Regions from separate parts of the Exiguobacterium sp. ZWU0009 genome, predicted to be linked through region 1. Evidence: riboswitches for the same ligand, from Rfam matches in the RefSeq annotation. Region 1 holds a riboswitch; the other holds the start of a gene.
What was found. A riboswitch is a leader RNA that binds a small molecule or an ion and turns the genes downstream of it on or off. The one in region 1 is predicted to bind S-adenosylmethionine.
Positions count from the first base shown of each region.

Region 1 (7,293 bases):
TGGTTCGTTGCCGGTTGTGGTTCAGGTGGTACGTTCGCCGGAACAGCGGACTTCTTAAAACAACGTCTCGGTACAAAAGCAGCAATCGTCGAACCGGAAGGCTCCGTCTTAAACGGTGGTCCAGCCGGTCCGCATAAGACAGAAGGTATCGGTACAGCAAAATGGCCAAGTCTCGTTCCGCGTGAACTCGTCGACGAGATTCATACGATTTCTGACCGTGATGCATTTGACGCAGTTCATACACTCGCTGCTCGCGAAGGATTACTCGTTGGTAGTTCAGCAGGTGCAGCGCTCGTTGCTGCGCTTGATATCGCAAAGCGTCACCCCGGCAGTACGATCGTCACCGTCTTCGCAGACAGTGCCGAACGCTACTTGAGCCAACAAATCTTTGAAAAGGTGGACGAAACTCATGCGTAAGAAGACAGCATTGATTCATGGAGGAACAGGTGTCGACCGGGCAACAGGAGCCGTCACACCTCCGATCTATCAAACAAGCACATACAAGCAGGATAAAATCGGTCAACTCAAGGACGGATATGAATACTCACGGACAGCGAACCCTACACGGACGAGCATCGAACGATTGATTGCGGATCTCGAAGGCGGCGCACGTGGTTTTGCCTTTGGTTCTGGGATGGCAGCAATCCATGCCGTCTTCCACTTGCTTGAGTCTGGCGACCACATCGTCATGACGGATGACGTCTACGGTGGTACGTTCCGCTTGATGCAACGCGTCTTACCGAAGTTCAACATCCAAGTGACGTTCGTCGATACGACGGACCTTGCGGCAACGGAAGCAGCGATTCAAGACAACACGAAGATCGTTTACGTTGAAACACCGACGAACCCGTTGTTGAAAGTAACGGACATCGAAGCGATCGCAACGATCGCCAAACGTCACGATCTTAAACTCGTCGTCGACAACACATTCGCGACACCATACCATCAACAACCACTCGCACTCGGTGCAGACATCGTCTTGCACAGTGCGACGAAATACATCGGCGGACATTCGGACGTCGTCGCTGGACTTGTCGTCGTTAAAGATGATGCGCTCGGCGAAGAGTTGCACTTCATCCAAAACTCGACAGGCGGCGTGCTTGGACCGCAAGACAGCTTCTTGCTCGTTCGTGGTCTTCGTACGCTCGGTATCCGGATGGATGCAATCGAAGAGACAGCACATGATCTCGTCGCGTTCTTACAAGCGCAAGACATTGTCTCGAACATCTTCTACCCAGGACTTGCATCGCATCCTGGTCACGACATCCAAGCGAAACAAGCGACTGGATTTGGTGGGATGATCAGCTTTGATGTCGGTTCAGCAGCGAACGCAGAAAAACTTGTCGAGGCGACACATTTCTTCACACTTGCTGAGAGTCTTGGTGCCGTTGAGAGTCTGATTTCCGTTCCGGCACGGATGACGCACGCGTCGATCCCAGCAGAACGTCGGGCAGAACTCGGTATCACGGACGGTCTCGTCCGGATTTCAGTTGGACTTGAGGATGCGGAAGATTTGAAAGAAGACTTAACACGTGCTTTCACGTTCCTCGAAAAAGTTTCTGAAAAAACTGTTTGACAACAAAAATAACCCCTGCTAATATTCAGAATATATTCTACAAACTTAATACCGAAACTCTTATCGAGAGTGGTGGAGGGACTGGCCCGATGAAACCCGGCAACCGCGGATCTAATCCGAAGTGGTGCTAATTCCAGCAGACAAAAGTCTGGGAGATGAGAGCAAATGGTTTTGTGTACTGAAAAGTGCGCGCGTTTGCTCTAAAACGCGCGCACTTTTTTATTTAGGAGGGACAGTAGTGATTCGTTTACAAGACGTAGGAAAGATTTATCGCTCAAAGCGCGGAGCAGTCGAAGCCGTCGCGAATGTTGATCTGACAATCGAGCGCGGTGAAATTTTTGGAATAATCGGTTATTCCGGAGCAGGGAAATCGACCCTGATCCGATTACTGAATATGCTCGAAGCACCAACGAGTGGTTCGATCCAAATCGATGGTGTCGAAATGACATCACTGAAACCAAAAGAATTACGAGGCGTCCGCAAGAATGTCTCAATGGTATTCCAGCACTTCAACTTACTTTGGTCACGAACAGTCGAGGAGAACATCATGTTCCCGCTCGAACTCGGTGGCTTTCCAAAAGCTCGCCGCAAGGAACGGGTTGCGGAACTGATTCAACTCGTTGGTCTTGACGGACGCGAAAAAGCTTACCCATCGCAATTATCCGGCGGTCAAAAGCAACGTGTTGGTATCGCTCGGGCACTGGCATCAAACCCAGACGTTCTCTTATGTGACGAGGCAACCAGTGCACTCGATCCGAAAACGACGGACTCGATCCTTGAGTTACTCGTCGACATCAATGAAAAACTGAAGCTGACGATCGTCTTGATCACACACGAGATGCACGTCATTCAAAAAATCTGTCACCGGGTCGCCGTCATGGAAGCCGGTAAAATCGTTGAGCAAGGTCCGGTCGCAGAAGTCTTCCGTCATCCGAAACAAGCGATGACGAAAGAATTCGTCAAACAATTGACGTCGCCGTCGGAAAACGAGTTGACGTTCGCGAAACTACGCGAACGATACCCAACCGGAAAGATCGTTCAGTTGACGTTCGTCGGATCGACGGCGGAAAGCCCGATCCTCGCGGAAGTCATGAAGGATTCACCGGTCCTGTTCAATATCATCGGCGGAAACGTCGGTCAATCGCAGGAAGGGGCACTCGGTACACTGTTCATTCAGTTGATCGGGGAAACAGAAGCAACACAAGCGGTCATCACGAAGCTTCAAGCCAGTGATGTTGAAGTGGAGGTGGATCACCGATGATTTCATTCTTTGACAACCTAGACTGGGACATGGTGTGGGAAGCGACAGGCAGTACCGTCTATATGACGGCAATCGCTGGGGTTTCGACATTCGTTCTCGGTTTGATCATTGGTCTATTATTGTATGCAACAAACGAAGAGTTATTATTCAAGAATCGGGCGTTTTATTCAATCTTGAGCTTGGTCGTCAACGTTTTCCGTTCGATTCCGTTCATCATCTTACTGATCTTATTGATTCCATTCACGACAGCAATCGTCGGTTCGTTCCTCGGACCAACGGCAGCATTACCGGCACTGATCTTCGGTGCTGCACCGTTCTACGGTCGGATGGTTGAACTCGCGTTACGCGAAGTCGATAAAGGTGTCATCGAGGCAGCCGAATCGATGGGTGCGACGAAGTTCCAAATCATCTATAAAGTCTTAATCCCGGAAGCGTTGCCTGCCATCGTTTCAGGTATCACGGTTACACTCGTCTCACTTGTCGGTTATACGGCAATGGCCGGAGTAGTCGGCGGAGGTGGACTTGGGGACATGGCCTTCATCGAAGGATTCCAGCGTTCTCAAAACGATGTCATCGTCATTGCAACACTCTTAATCTTAGCGATCGTCTTCGTCATCCAAATCATTGGTGACTTGCTGATCCGCGCAATTGATAAACGTTAATTCGAATCTTAATCATATTGGAGGAATCATTCATGAAAACTTGGAAAAAATTCGTAGGTACTGCCGCTGTATCCGTTTTAGCAATCAGCCTTGCTGCATGTGGTGAAAAATCATCAGGATCAGGTAGCGACGACAAGACACTCGTCGTTGGTGCATCAAACGTACCGCACGCTGAGATTCTTGAGCACGTTAAAAAAGAATACGAAGAAAAAGGTTACAAGCTTGAAATCAAGAAGTTCCAAGATTACGTACTTCCGAACAAAGCACTCGCTTCAAAAGAAATCGATGCGAACTACTTCCAGCACGTACCGTATCTCGAGCAACAAGAGAAAGAAAACAAATCATATAAGTTCGCGAACGCAGGTGGCGTCCACGTTGAACCACTCGGTATCTACTCGAAGAAATACAAATCACTCGATAAGTTGCCAAACGGTGCAACGATTCTGACGAGCTCAAACGTCGCGGAACGCGGTCGTGTCTTGACATTCCTTCAAAACGAAGGATTGATTAAGCTCAAAGACGGTAAAACGACAGATGCACAACTCGGTGATATCGCGGAGAACCCGAAGAAACTCAAGTTCAAGACGAACATCGAAGCATCGCTGCTTCCGCAAGCTTACAAAAACAATGAAGGCGACGCCGTTCTTATCAACACGAACTATGCGATCGATAACGGTCTGAACCCGTTGAAAGACGCAATCGCTTCAGAAGATGAGTCGTCACCATACGTCAACATCATCGTTACACGTGACGGCGATGAAAAAGACAAACGTGTCACAGCACTTCTTGATGTTCTGCACGAGAAGAAAAACCAAGATTGGATCCTCGACAAGTACAAAGGTGCAGTCGTTCCAGTCAGTAAATAAGTTCACCGAATCCGGCATCCTTCCTATATAATGGAAGGATGCTTTTCATTTGTCTGAAACAGGGGTTAGGGGGAATCATATGCAACGCATTCGTCAACTGCATCCGTTGACACTCGGGGTCTTGTTTGGAACGTTTTTCTCGCGTCTCGGAACGTTCATCACGATGCCGTTCTTCGCCATCTACATGACGACCGTTTTGAAATTCGATCCGGTCGATGTCGGCTGGGTCCTCAGTATCTCAGCGATCGCCAGTCTCGTCATGAGCTTCATCGGCGGTACATTGTCGGACCGGTATGGTCGCCGGGCGATGATGCTCGCCGGAACGATTGGGTTCGCGATCGTCTTCATTGCGCTGGCACAAGTCGAGACGTTCTGGGCGTTCTTTACGCTCAGTGCCTTGAACGGTGTCTGTCGCTCAATCTTCGAGCCATCCGCTCGTGCCTTGATCAGTGATACGACGGACGAAGCAAACCGATTATTCGTCTTCAATATCCGTTACGCGATGATCAACATCGCAGCAGCAATTGGACCGGGAATCGCCTTACTGCTGAGTGCGGGGAACACGTCAGCGACGTTTTACATCACGGCGTTCGTCTATATCGTGTACGGGGTGATGATTGGATTCTTATTCAAACGTCATCCGATCACCGAGACGCACGGTGGCAAGAAGGTCTCGTTCGGAGCGACGGTTCGTCTGTTACGGACGGACATCGCCTTTACACTCGCACTCGCCGGCATTATCTTCGGGGTCTTTGGTTACAGCCAGTTCAACTCGACCTTGCCACAGTTCTTGACGGAGACGTCACTCCTTGAAGGCGGAAAGACACTCTATGCGATCTTGATCACGATCAATGCGATCACCGTCTTGATCGTCCAATATCCGATCATGAAGTTCGGTGTCAAAACGTCACCGCTCGTCTCGATCACGACCGGGATTGCGACAGTTGCGATCGGATTGTTCATCATCGGTAATGTGAGTTCAATTTGGCTGATGGTTGTCGCGATGGTTATCTTCACGTGCGGGGAAGTCATGATGTTCACGATGACCGACATCTTGACCGATCGGTTTGCCAAACCGGAATTACGGGGCAGTTATTTCGGGGCGATGGGCTTGACGTCGATCGGACAATCCATCGGTCCGATCGCCGGAGGACATTTGTTAAGTTTATATGGAGCGGACCGTCCGTTACCGATTTTCGGGATATTAGCGGGCTTGACATTATTCGGAATACCACTACTCTTACTGTCACAACGGATTCATCGGGGTTCGACGATCGAGGAACTGGAGGAACCGGTGAAACTTTCGAATGATTCTCAACAAAACGCATGATTTTGAGAAAAATCAGCGAGCGATGACGCTTGAATAATACGCCATGTTTCTTTAAGATTAGAATGATACTAAATTAGTAACGCTCGTGTTCTGAATCGTCAGTCACGAAATGAATAGATGGAGGGATTCTAACATGAAGGCTTCACACTTGAAGATTGAAGATCTACACGTCGCGATCGACGGCAAGGAAATCTTGAAAGGCGTCAACTTGGAAATCAAAGGCGGGGAAATCCACGCGGTCATGGGACCAAACGGGACAGGTAAATCAACACTCGCATCAGCATTGATGGGTCACCCATCGTACGAAGTGACATCTGGTTCAGTCACACTCGACGGCGAAGACGTCCTCGACATGGAAGTCGATGAGCGCGCACAAGCGGGTATGTTCCTCGCAATGCAGTACCCAAGTGAAATCAGTGGTGTCACGAACTCAGACTTCCTTCGTTCAGCGATTAACTCGCGTCGTGAAGAAGGCGATGAAATCTCACTCATGAAGTTCATCCGTGAGCTTGATTCACAAATGGGTCTTCTCGAGATGCCTTCAGAAATGGCACACCGTTACCTCAACGAAGGTTTCTCTGGTGGAGAAAAGAAACGTAACGAAATTCTTCAAATGATGATGCTTAAACCAGCAATCGCGATTCTTGATGAAATCGATTCAGGTCTTGATATCGATGCATTGAAAGTCGTCGCAAAAGGTGTCAACGAAATGCGTTCACCTGAATTCGGTTGCTTGATCATCACGCACTACCAACGTCTCTTGAACTATATCGAGCCAGACTTCATCCACATTATGATGGGCGGAAAAATCGTCATGTCTGGTGGTAAAGAACTCGCACACCGTCTCGAAGCAGAAGGTTATGACTGGGTTAAAAAAGAACTCGGCATCGAAGACGTCGAAATCGAAACAAAAGCGTAAGACGAGGGAGGAAGCATGATGACTGTAGAACTGAATCTTGCAGTAAATCGCGAGGCAGTGGCAGAACGTGCGACTCGCTTAGGGGAACCATCTTGGATGGTCGCAAAGCGTCAAGACGCGCTTGATCTTGCCCCAACGCTCGCATTGCCAAAAGTAGAAAAAATCAAGATCGAAGGCTGGAACTTCACAGAAGGTACGACGGAACTCGAAACCGTCACTGGTCTTTCTTCAGATATCGAAGCATTGATCGGTGAAAACCGTGATCACATGCTCGTCACGCGTAACGGACAACTCGTCCATGCGCAAAACAGTGAAGCGGCGAACGGCGTCATCTTCACGACGCTTGAAGACGCATTAAAACAACACCCAGAACTCGTCGAGAAGTACTTCATGACGGAAGGTGTTCAAGTCAACGAAGATCGTCTTGCGGCATTAAACGCGGCACTTCGTAACGGTGGTACGTTCCTCTATGTACCAAAAGGCGTCAAGCTTTCTGTACCGATGCAAGCGATCTATACGCTTGAGCAATCAGGCGCAGCGCTTTACCATCACGCGATCATCGTCGCAGACGCGGACAGCGAATTGACGTATATCGAAAACTTTGTCTCTTACGGGGACGAAGCGCATAACGTCAACGTCGTCACAGAAGTCTTCGTCGAAGACAACGCAAAAGTTCTCT
Region 1 is NZ_CP018057.1:2,494,581-2,501,873, reverse strand. It holds gene L985_RS13050 (PLP-dependent cysteine synthase family protein) at 1-417, shown strand, start outside; gene L985_RS13045 (bifunctional cystathionine gamma-lyase/homocysteine desulfhydrase) at 410-1,576, shown strand; SAM riboswitch class I at 1,634-1,738, shown strand; gene L985_RS13040 (methionine ABC transporter ATP-binding protein) at 1,815-2,837, shown strand; gene L985_RS13035 (methionine ABC transporter permease) at 2,834-3,499, shown strand; gene L985_RS13030 (MetQ/NlpA family ABC transporter substrate-binding protein) at 3,532-4,365, shown strand; gene L985_RS13025 (MDR family MFS transporter) at 4,445-5,695, shown strand; gene sufC (Fe-S cluster assembly ATPase SufC) at 5,829-6,614, shown strand; gene sufD (Fe-S cluster assembly protein SufD) at 6,633-7,293, shown strand, end outside.

Region 2 (7,293 bases), 430 kb from region 1:
AAGACAAAAAATGTCCCACAATACCGGGAAGCTCGTAAACGCGAGTTGATGTTCAAGATTCTAAAAGCACAGGCTGAATCGACTGGTCTTTATTTCCTCGAAGGGGTACTCGAAGTCATCCCTGGCAATCCACAAATGCAAAACGATGGTGGCTTTGGCTTCCTTCGTCCTATCAATTATTCCCAATCCTCTGAAGATATTTATATCGCAGCATCTCAAATCCGACGCTTTAATCTACGTAATGGTGATGTCGTCACAGGTAAAGTCCGTCCACCGAAGGAAAACGAACGGTTCCAAGGATTACTTAGCGTGGAAGCCGTTAACGGTGAAGCACCGGATACAGCCCGTAATCGTCTGTTCTTCCCGGCATTGACACCGATTTATCCGGATCGTTTGATGCGTCTAGAGACAGAGCCGCGCCATTTATCCGTTCGTGTCATGGATATGATTGCACCAGTTGGGTTTGGTCAACGTGGTTTGATCGTCGCACCACCAAAAGCAGGGAAGACATCACTCCTCAAAGAAATCGCGAACTCGATTCAAGAGAACCATCCGGATGTCGAACTGATTATTCTCTTGATTGATGAGCGACCTGAGGAAGTCACGGACATCGAGCGTTCAGTTCCGGGAGCAGATGTCGTCAGTTCGACGTTTGACGAAACACCAGACAATCACGTCCGGATTTCTGAGCTGGTCCTCGAGCGGGCGATGCGACTCGTCGAACACAAGAAGGATGTCGTCATCTTGATGGATTCGATCACGCGTCTGACACGGGCCTATAACTTAACGGTGCCGCAAAGCGGACGAACGCTCTCAGGCGGGATCGACCCAGCTGCATTCCATAAACCAAAACGGTTCTTTGGTGCGGCGCGAAACATCGAGCACGGTGGTAGTTTAACGATTCTTGCGACGGCGCTTGTCGAGACGGGATCGCGCATGGATGACGTCATCTATGAAGAATTCAAAGGAACTGGCAACATGGAACTGCATCTTGATCGGAAGTTGTCAGAGCGTCGAATCTTCCCAGCGATTGACATCCGAAAATCGGGTACGCGGAAGGAAGAACTGTTGCTTCCAAAAGAGCAGCTCGATGCGCTCTGGACGATTCGCCGGACGATGAACGAGTCGAACGAGTTCGTCGATACGTTCCTGCGTAAGATTCGTGACACGAAAAACAATGAAGAATTTTTCGTTGAACTCGAGAAAGAAAAGAAGAAGGCGGTCCGACGCGCACCAGCAAAACCGCGTACCGTCAAGAAGGAAACACCGACCGAAAAATAACTATTGCGACGCATAAAAAAATCGTTTAGTATAGGAAGGTAACTTACTCTGGCTCAGCAAATGAACCAGGGCGGAAGGAGAGAAATCAACCATGAAACAAGGAATTCACCCTAACTACAACAAAGTAGTATTTATGGATTCAACGACTGAGTACAAATTCTTAAGCGGTTCTACTCGTTCTTCGAACGAAACAATCACTTGGGAAGATGGTAACGAGTACCCACTCATCCGTGTGGATGTGTCTTCAGACTCGCACCCATTCTACACAGGTCGTCAAAAGTTCAACGCGGCAGATGGTCGTGTCGATCGCTTCAACAAAAAATACGGCCGCAAGTAATTACTTGTCGGTTCTTAAAAAACAGCCTGCCTCCATTACGGAAGCAGGCTGTTTTTGTATAGACTGAATTGTGAACGATACGCGAGATACGTCTTCAAGACGAATGAGAAGGCGATTCCACCGGCGATTCCGATTAAATACGGCATGACTTCCGGATGTGCCAAGATATAGTCCATGACTTTGTGGAACGAGAGGTGACGACCGACGAAGTAGCCGGCGCCTAAGAACACGCTGATCCAAATCAACGCACCTGTATACGCATAACTCGCAAACACGCGAAACGGCATTTTCGAGACACCTGCAAAAAAGGCAGAGAGCTGGCGGAGACCAGGTATGTAGTAACCGATGATCAAGACCGATTTTCCGTAACGACGAAATCCGGCTTCAGCGGAAAGAATATGTTTTTCTGAGATACGCATTTTCGGTCCGACGCGGTGTAGTAGTGGCATACCGAGTTTTAATCCGAGTAAATAGCTGATCGTCATCCCGATGCAACTGCCGGCGTAAGCAGCGAGAATCGTACCGACGAGTGGTAGATTGCCTTGATGCATCCAAAAACCGGACAGGACGAGCAGGGTCTCATCAGGAACCGGCAATCCCACGATACCACCTGCGAGAAGGACGGAGAGACCAAGGGCACCATATTGGTGCAGGATGTCGTGTAAGAGATGATGAATCGGGGACACCTTCTTTCGTGAGAGTCTTCTTCTTCAGTGTACAGGAAATAGGGGACGGTTGGAATGAAAGGACAAAAATTCTAGGTAAAGAAAAAATGAATTTTGATTTCCGGAAGTCAACCCTTTTTCTCGATACCGTTTCGGGCTATACTCGTTAAAGTGACTATTTTTAGAGGACGGTGTCGGACGATGATGCATGTAATAAATCAGTACGGCTGGATCGAAGTAATTTGTGGCAGTATGTTTTCCGGGAAATCGGAAGAGTTGATTCGTCGTGTCAGACGGGCGCAGTACGGCAAACTGCCCGTTCAAGTATTCAAGCCGGCAATCGACGACCGGTACCATGAAGAGCATGTCGTCTCTCATATCGGCAACTCCGTCGTGGCGATTCCGATGGCGACGAGTCGTGATCTCTACGCAGCAGTAGCAGAGGAAACACAAATCGTCGGAATCGATGAAGTTCAATTCTTTGATGATGAGATCGTACAAGTCATCGAAGCACTTGCACAAGACGGAAAACGCGTCATTTGTGCAGGCCTTGATCAAGATTTCCGGGCAGAGCCATTCGGCAAGATGCCGGAATTACTGGCGCGCGCAGAATTCGTAACGAAGCTGCAAGCCATCTGTCTTTCATGTGGTGATCCGGCTTCCCGGACACAACGATTGATTGATGGAAAACCAGCGAACTATGATGATCCGATCATCCTAGTCGGCGCTTCAGAGTCGTATGAGCCACGGTGCCGCCATTGCCATGAGGTGCCTGGAAAACCGAAGCCGCTCCAATCGGTGCAGCACCAAGAAAATTAAAAAAGACGAACCGGTCGCGGTCGTCCTTTGATGTAACAGCTGTTCACTTCTAAGTGAATAGCTGTTTTTTTATTATCCCGTTTCCTGTGAGAACCGGCTTGAGCGTTCGATAAAGCGGATCGTCTCACGAACGATCAAATCCTGATCATGATCGAGGGTCGCGACGTGGTACGAGTTCAGTAAACAGTAGCTTCGTTTATCATTCGTTCCGATGTGCTGATGCAGATAATCCGAGCTCGACGGCGGGACGACGTGATCGGTCGCCGAGTAGAGAATTAATGTCGGCAGAAGGATCGATCCCAAGCGTCCTTTCGTCTCATCCATCAGACGGACGAGTTCGAACGCACAACGACTTGGAACGAGGTCATAGATGATTTCGAAGGCTGCTCGCTTAATGTCCGGTGCCCCTTCCGGTAAGTACTGTGGACCGTCCTCGAACGAAAGTGCTTCATAGGATGGAACGGAGAGTGCGGCATTGATCGTAATGATGCCGGCAAACGGAATGCCGTCAGCGGCGAGTGACAGTGCAAGCGTCGCACCCATCGATTGACCGATGACGAAGACTTGATCGCATGTTTCTTGTAAACGTTCATAGCCGTCTTTCAGGCTTTGCTTCCAACATCGAGCAGTCGATTGTTCAAACTCGCGGACGTTCGTTCCATGTCCACGTAAGCGCGGGGCATAGACGGTAAAACCTTCAGCGGCGAATGCCTCACCGACGTCCCGGACACTTTGCGGGGTCGCATTAAAACCATGACAGATTAGAATACCGATCGATCCACCTTGAAGATAAAACGCTTCAGCACCAGTCAATACAGGATAGTTCATCATTACTATTTTTCCTCCATTCATGAAAAAAACTCGTCGACGTCACTGCTTGGACGCCCACGAGTTTTTCACCGTATCATCCAAAGCCGCGCTTTGTTGGTCGGAGCACCTTACAAATTGCAGGTTGCCGTGAAGTCATAGAGCCAGGTCTCTCGTTCACTCTTGATAAATATCATATTGGAATTGTCGGAATAATCATTGAAACGATGGTAGCACGACCAAAAATGACTTGTCAAATCTTTCTTGACGAATCACGATCCGTTCATTAAGCTAATTCATAACTTGTAAATCCATCGATATGCGCCAAATGGATTATTTTTGCAAAGTTGGTTGACTTTTAAAGTTTCGACCCGTAATGTAAAAATTAGTTTTACGACATAAGCAACAACGCAACAACACACATACGAATTTCATACCGCAATACTTATCCAGAGAGGTGGAGGGACTGGCCCTACGAAACCTCGGCAACAGACTCATTATGAGCACTGTGCCAATTCCATCAGACAGATGTCTGAGAGATGAGTGGAGTGGATTCTGCCACTGTGCGGATCCAGGTCTCTTCTTGTTTCTCAAGAAGGGACCTTTTTTGTTGAATGAAGGGGGAAAACGGAATGATTGCATTTCATCAAGTCAAAAAAACGTACGTCACGAAAGATCAGACGATTGCAGCACTCGACGGTGTCGACCTGACGATCGAAAAAGGCGAAATCTTTGGTGTCATCGGCTTTAGCGGTGCCGGAAAAAGTTCACTGCTCCGCTGTGTCAATCTGTTAGAACGACCGACGTCAGGAACGGTGACGGTCGATGGGGAAGATTTAACGCAACTGTCTCCAAAAAAATTACGCCAAGCAAAACAACGGATCGGGATGATCTTTCAGCACTTCAATCTGTTGAATGCGAACACGGTCTTTACGAACGTTGCAAAACCACTCGTTCTCGCAGGCGTCAAGAAAGACGAAATTCGCCGCCGAGTGACGGAGTTGCTCGAATTCGTTGATCTCGCGGACAAGGCGGATCATTATCCGGATCAATTGTCCGGTGGGCAGAAACAGCGCGTCGGCATCGCCCGGGCACTAGCGACGCAACCTTCCGTCCTCTTGTGTGACGAAGCGACGTCAGCGCTTGATCCCCAGACGACGCATCATATTCTCCAGTTATTAAAACGTATCAATGCGGAGTACGGGATCACGATTCTCTTGATCACTCACGAGATGGGCGTCATTCGTGAAATTTGCGACCGGGTCGCCGTCATCGAAGCTGGAAAGTTGATCGAGTCAGGAACGGTCTTCGACGTCTTTTCGAATCCAAAGACCGAGACGGCACGGAACTTCGTCCGGTCTGTCATGCATGACGAGATTCCAGCATCGATTCGTCAGTTGATCGAGTCGCGGAATGCACATCCGATCTACAAGATTCATTTTCTCGGACATCACACCGGGCAGCCGCTCTTATCGCAAGTCGCAAAACGCTTTGACGTCGATGTCAACATCTTGCACGGAAGCATCACAGAGTTGCAGGATACGCCGTTCGGCACCTTGCTCGTCGAGTTGATCGGTGAGCCGACTGAAGTGAAACGAGCGTTACAATACATCGATCAGGCACAGGTGACGGTCGAGGAGGTACTTGCCCATGCTAGTTAATTACAGTGATATCTGGACAGCATTTTTGCAGACGATGACGATGGTATCCGTTTCGCTCTTATTCTCGACCTTGATCGGCTTACCACTCGGTATCCTGCTTGTCGTCACGCGAAAAGGCGCATTGCTTGAAAATGTCCCGCTGTTCACGTTCTTCAACAGTATCGTCAATATTTTCCGCTCGATTCCGTTCATCATCCTACTCGTCGCGATCATTCCATTGACGCGCTTGATCGTCCAGACATCGATCGGAACCGAAGCCGCCATCGTCCCGCTCGTCTTTTACGCCGCACCGTACATGGCGCGTCTGATCGAGAGCTCGTTACTCGAAGTCGATAAAGGTGTTCTGGAAGCAGCAGAAGCGATGGGTGCGACACCGTTTCAAACGATTTTCCGCTTCCTCCTACCGGAAGCACTCGGTTCACTGATCCTGAACTTAACGATCGCGACGATCGGCTTGATCGGGGCGTCAGCGATGGCAGGTGCGATTGGAGGCGGTGGTCTCGGTGACTTAGCGATCACCTATGGTTATCAACGATTCGACACGAAAGTCATGATCATCACGGTCGGGATTCTCGTCATCTTAGTTCAAGGATTACAGACGACAGGCAATATCGTCGCACGAAAAATCAGAAGACATTAATCAAGGGAGCGATTCAGCCATGAAAAAAGCAGTAGCAATTGGAGCAACACTAACGACGATTTTATTTGCCGGGTGCGCAGCATCAGGAGAAGACGAAAAGACGATCAAACTCGGTGTCAGCGGTTCAGACACACAAGTTTGGGACTATGTCGCGAAAAAAGCAGAAAAGGAGGGCATCAAAATCGAGCTCGTCAAGTTCTCCGATTATGTCCAGCCGAACATGGCACTGGCTGAGGGTGAGATCGACGCCAATGCCTTCCAGACGATTTCCTACTTCAACGCCTTCAAGAAGGAACACAAGTTGAAGCTGTCACCGATCGCGACGACCGTCATTGCACCGATGGGGATCTACTCGGATAAATACAAGGATGTCAAAGACATTCCGGTCGGCGGAAAAATCGCCGTTCCGAACGAAGCGACGAACATGGGGCGCGCCCTCTTGTTACTGCAAGAAGCCGGTCTGATCAAGTTACCGGACGACTTCGACGGCAACGGTTCAGTCGATAAGATCGTCGGGAATCCGAAGAAACTGAAAATCGTCCCGATCGTCGCCGGGCAAACGCCACGCGTCTTACCGGACGTCGCGGCATCAATCATCAACAATGGCATTGCCGTTGACGCTGGCTTCAATCCCATCAAGGACTCGATCGTCCATGAGAACGAGACAGCAAAACCATACATCAATATCATCGCAACACGGACGGAAGACAAAAACAAAAAAGAATTGAAAAAAATCGCGTCGCTTTACCAACAAAAAGATGTCGCGGCTTTCATCAAAAAAGAATACAAAGGTAGTACGATCCCGACGTTCGTTCCACTAAGCGACATCGGCGAATAAATTCAAAAGGAGAGTGGACTATATGACGACACCAGTACGCACGACATGGGTAGAGACGATTGAACAAGACATCGAACAAAAACGAGAATCGTATCTTGAGACGAGTCACCGGATTCATGCGACACCGGAAATCGGGAACGAGGAATTCTTTGCTTCGCGGCTCCATGCGGAACGTCTGACGGCTGAAGGATTTACGGTAGAACTTGGTGTCGCGGGGCACGATACAGCATTTTTCGCGAAGAAGT
Region 2 is NZ_CP018057.1:2,926,942-2,934,234, reverse strand. It holds gene rho (transcription termination factor Rho) at 1-1,281, shown strand, start outside; gene L985_RS15105 (type B 50S ribosomal protein L31) at 1,373-1,618, shown strand; gene L985_RS15100 (DedA family protein) at 1,654-2,304, opposite strand; gene L985_RS15095 (thymidine kinase) at 2,488-3,102, shown strand; gene L985_RS15090 (alpha/beta hydrolase) at 3,175-3,933, opposite strand; SAM riboswitch class I at 4,001-4,102, opposite strand; SAM riboswitch class I at 4,352-4,455, shown strand; gene L985_RS15085 (methionine ABC transporter ATP-binding protein) at 4,542-5,570, shown strand; gene L985_RS15080 (methionine ABC transporter permease) at 5,560-6,210, shown strand; gene L985_RS15075 (MetQ/NlpA family ABC transporter substrate-binding protein) at 6,230-7,048, shown strand; gene L985_RS15070 (M20 family metallopeptidase) at 7,071-7,293, shown strand, end outside.
Region 2: it holds a riboswitch for S-adenosylmethionine, as region 1 does, so the genes downstream of both, L985_RS15090 (alpha/beta hydrolase) here and L985_RS13040 (methionine ABC transporter ATP-binding protein) in region 1, are expected to answer to the same signal.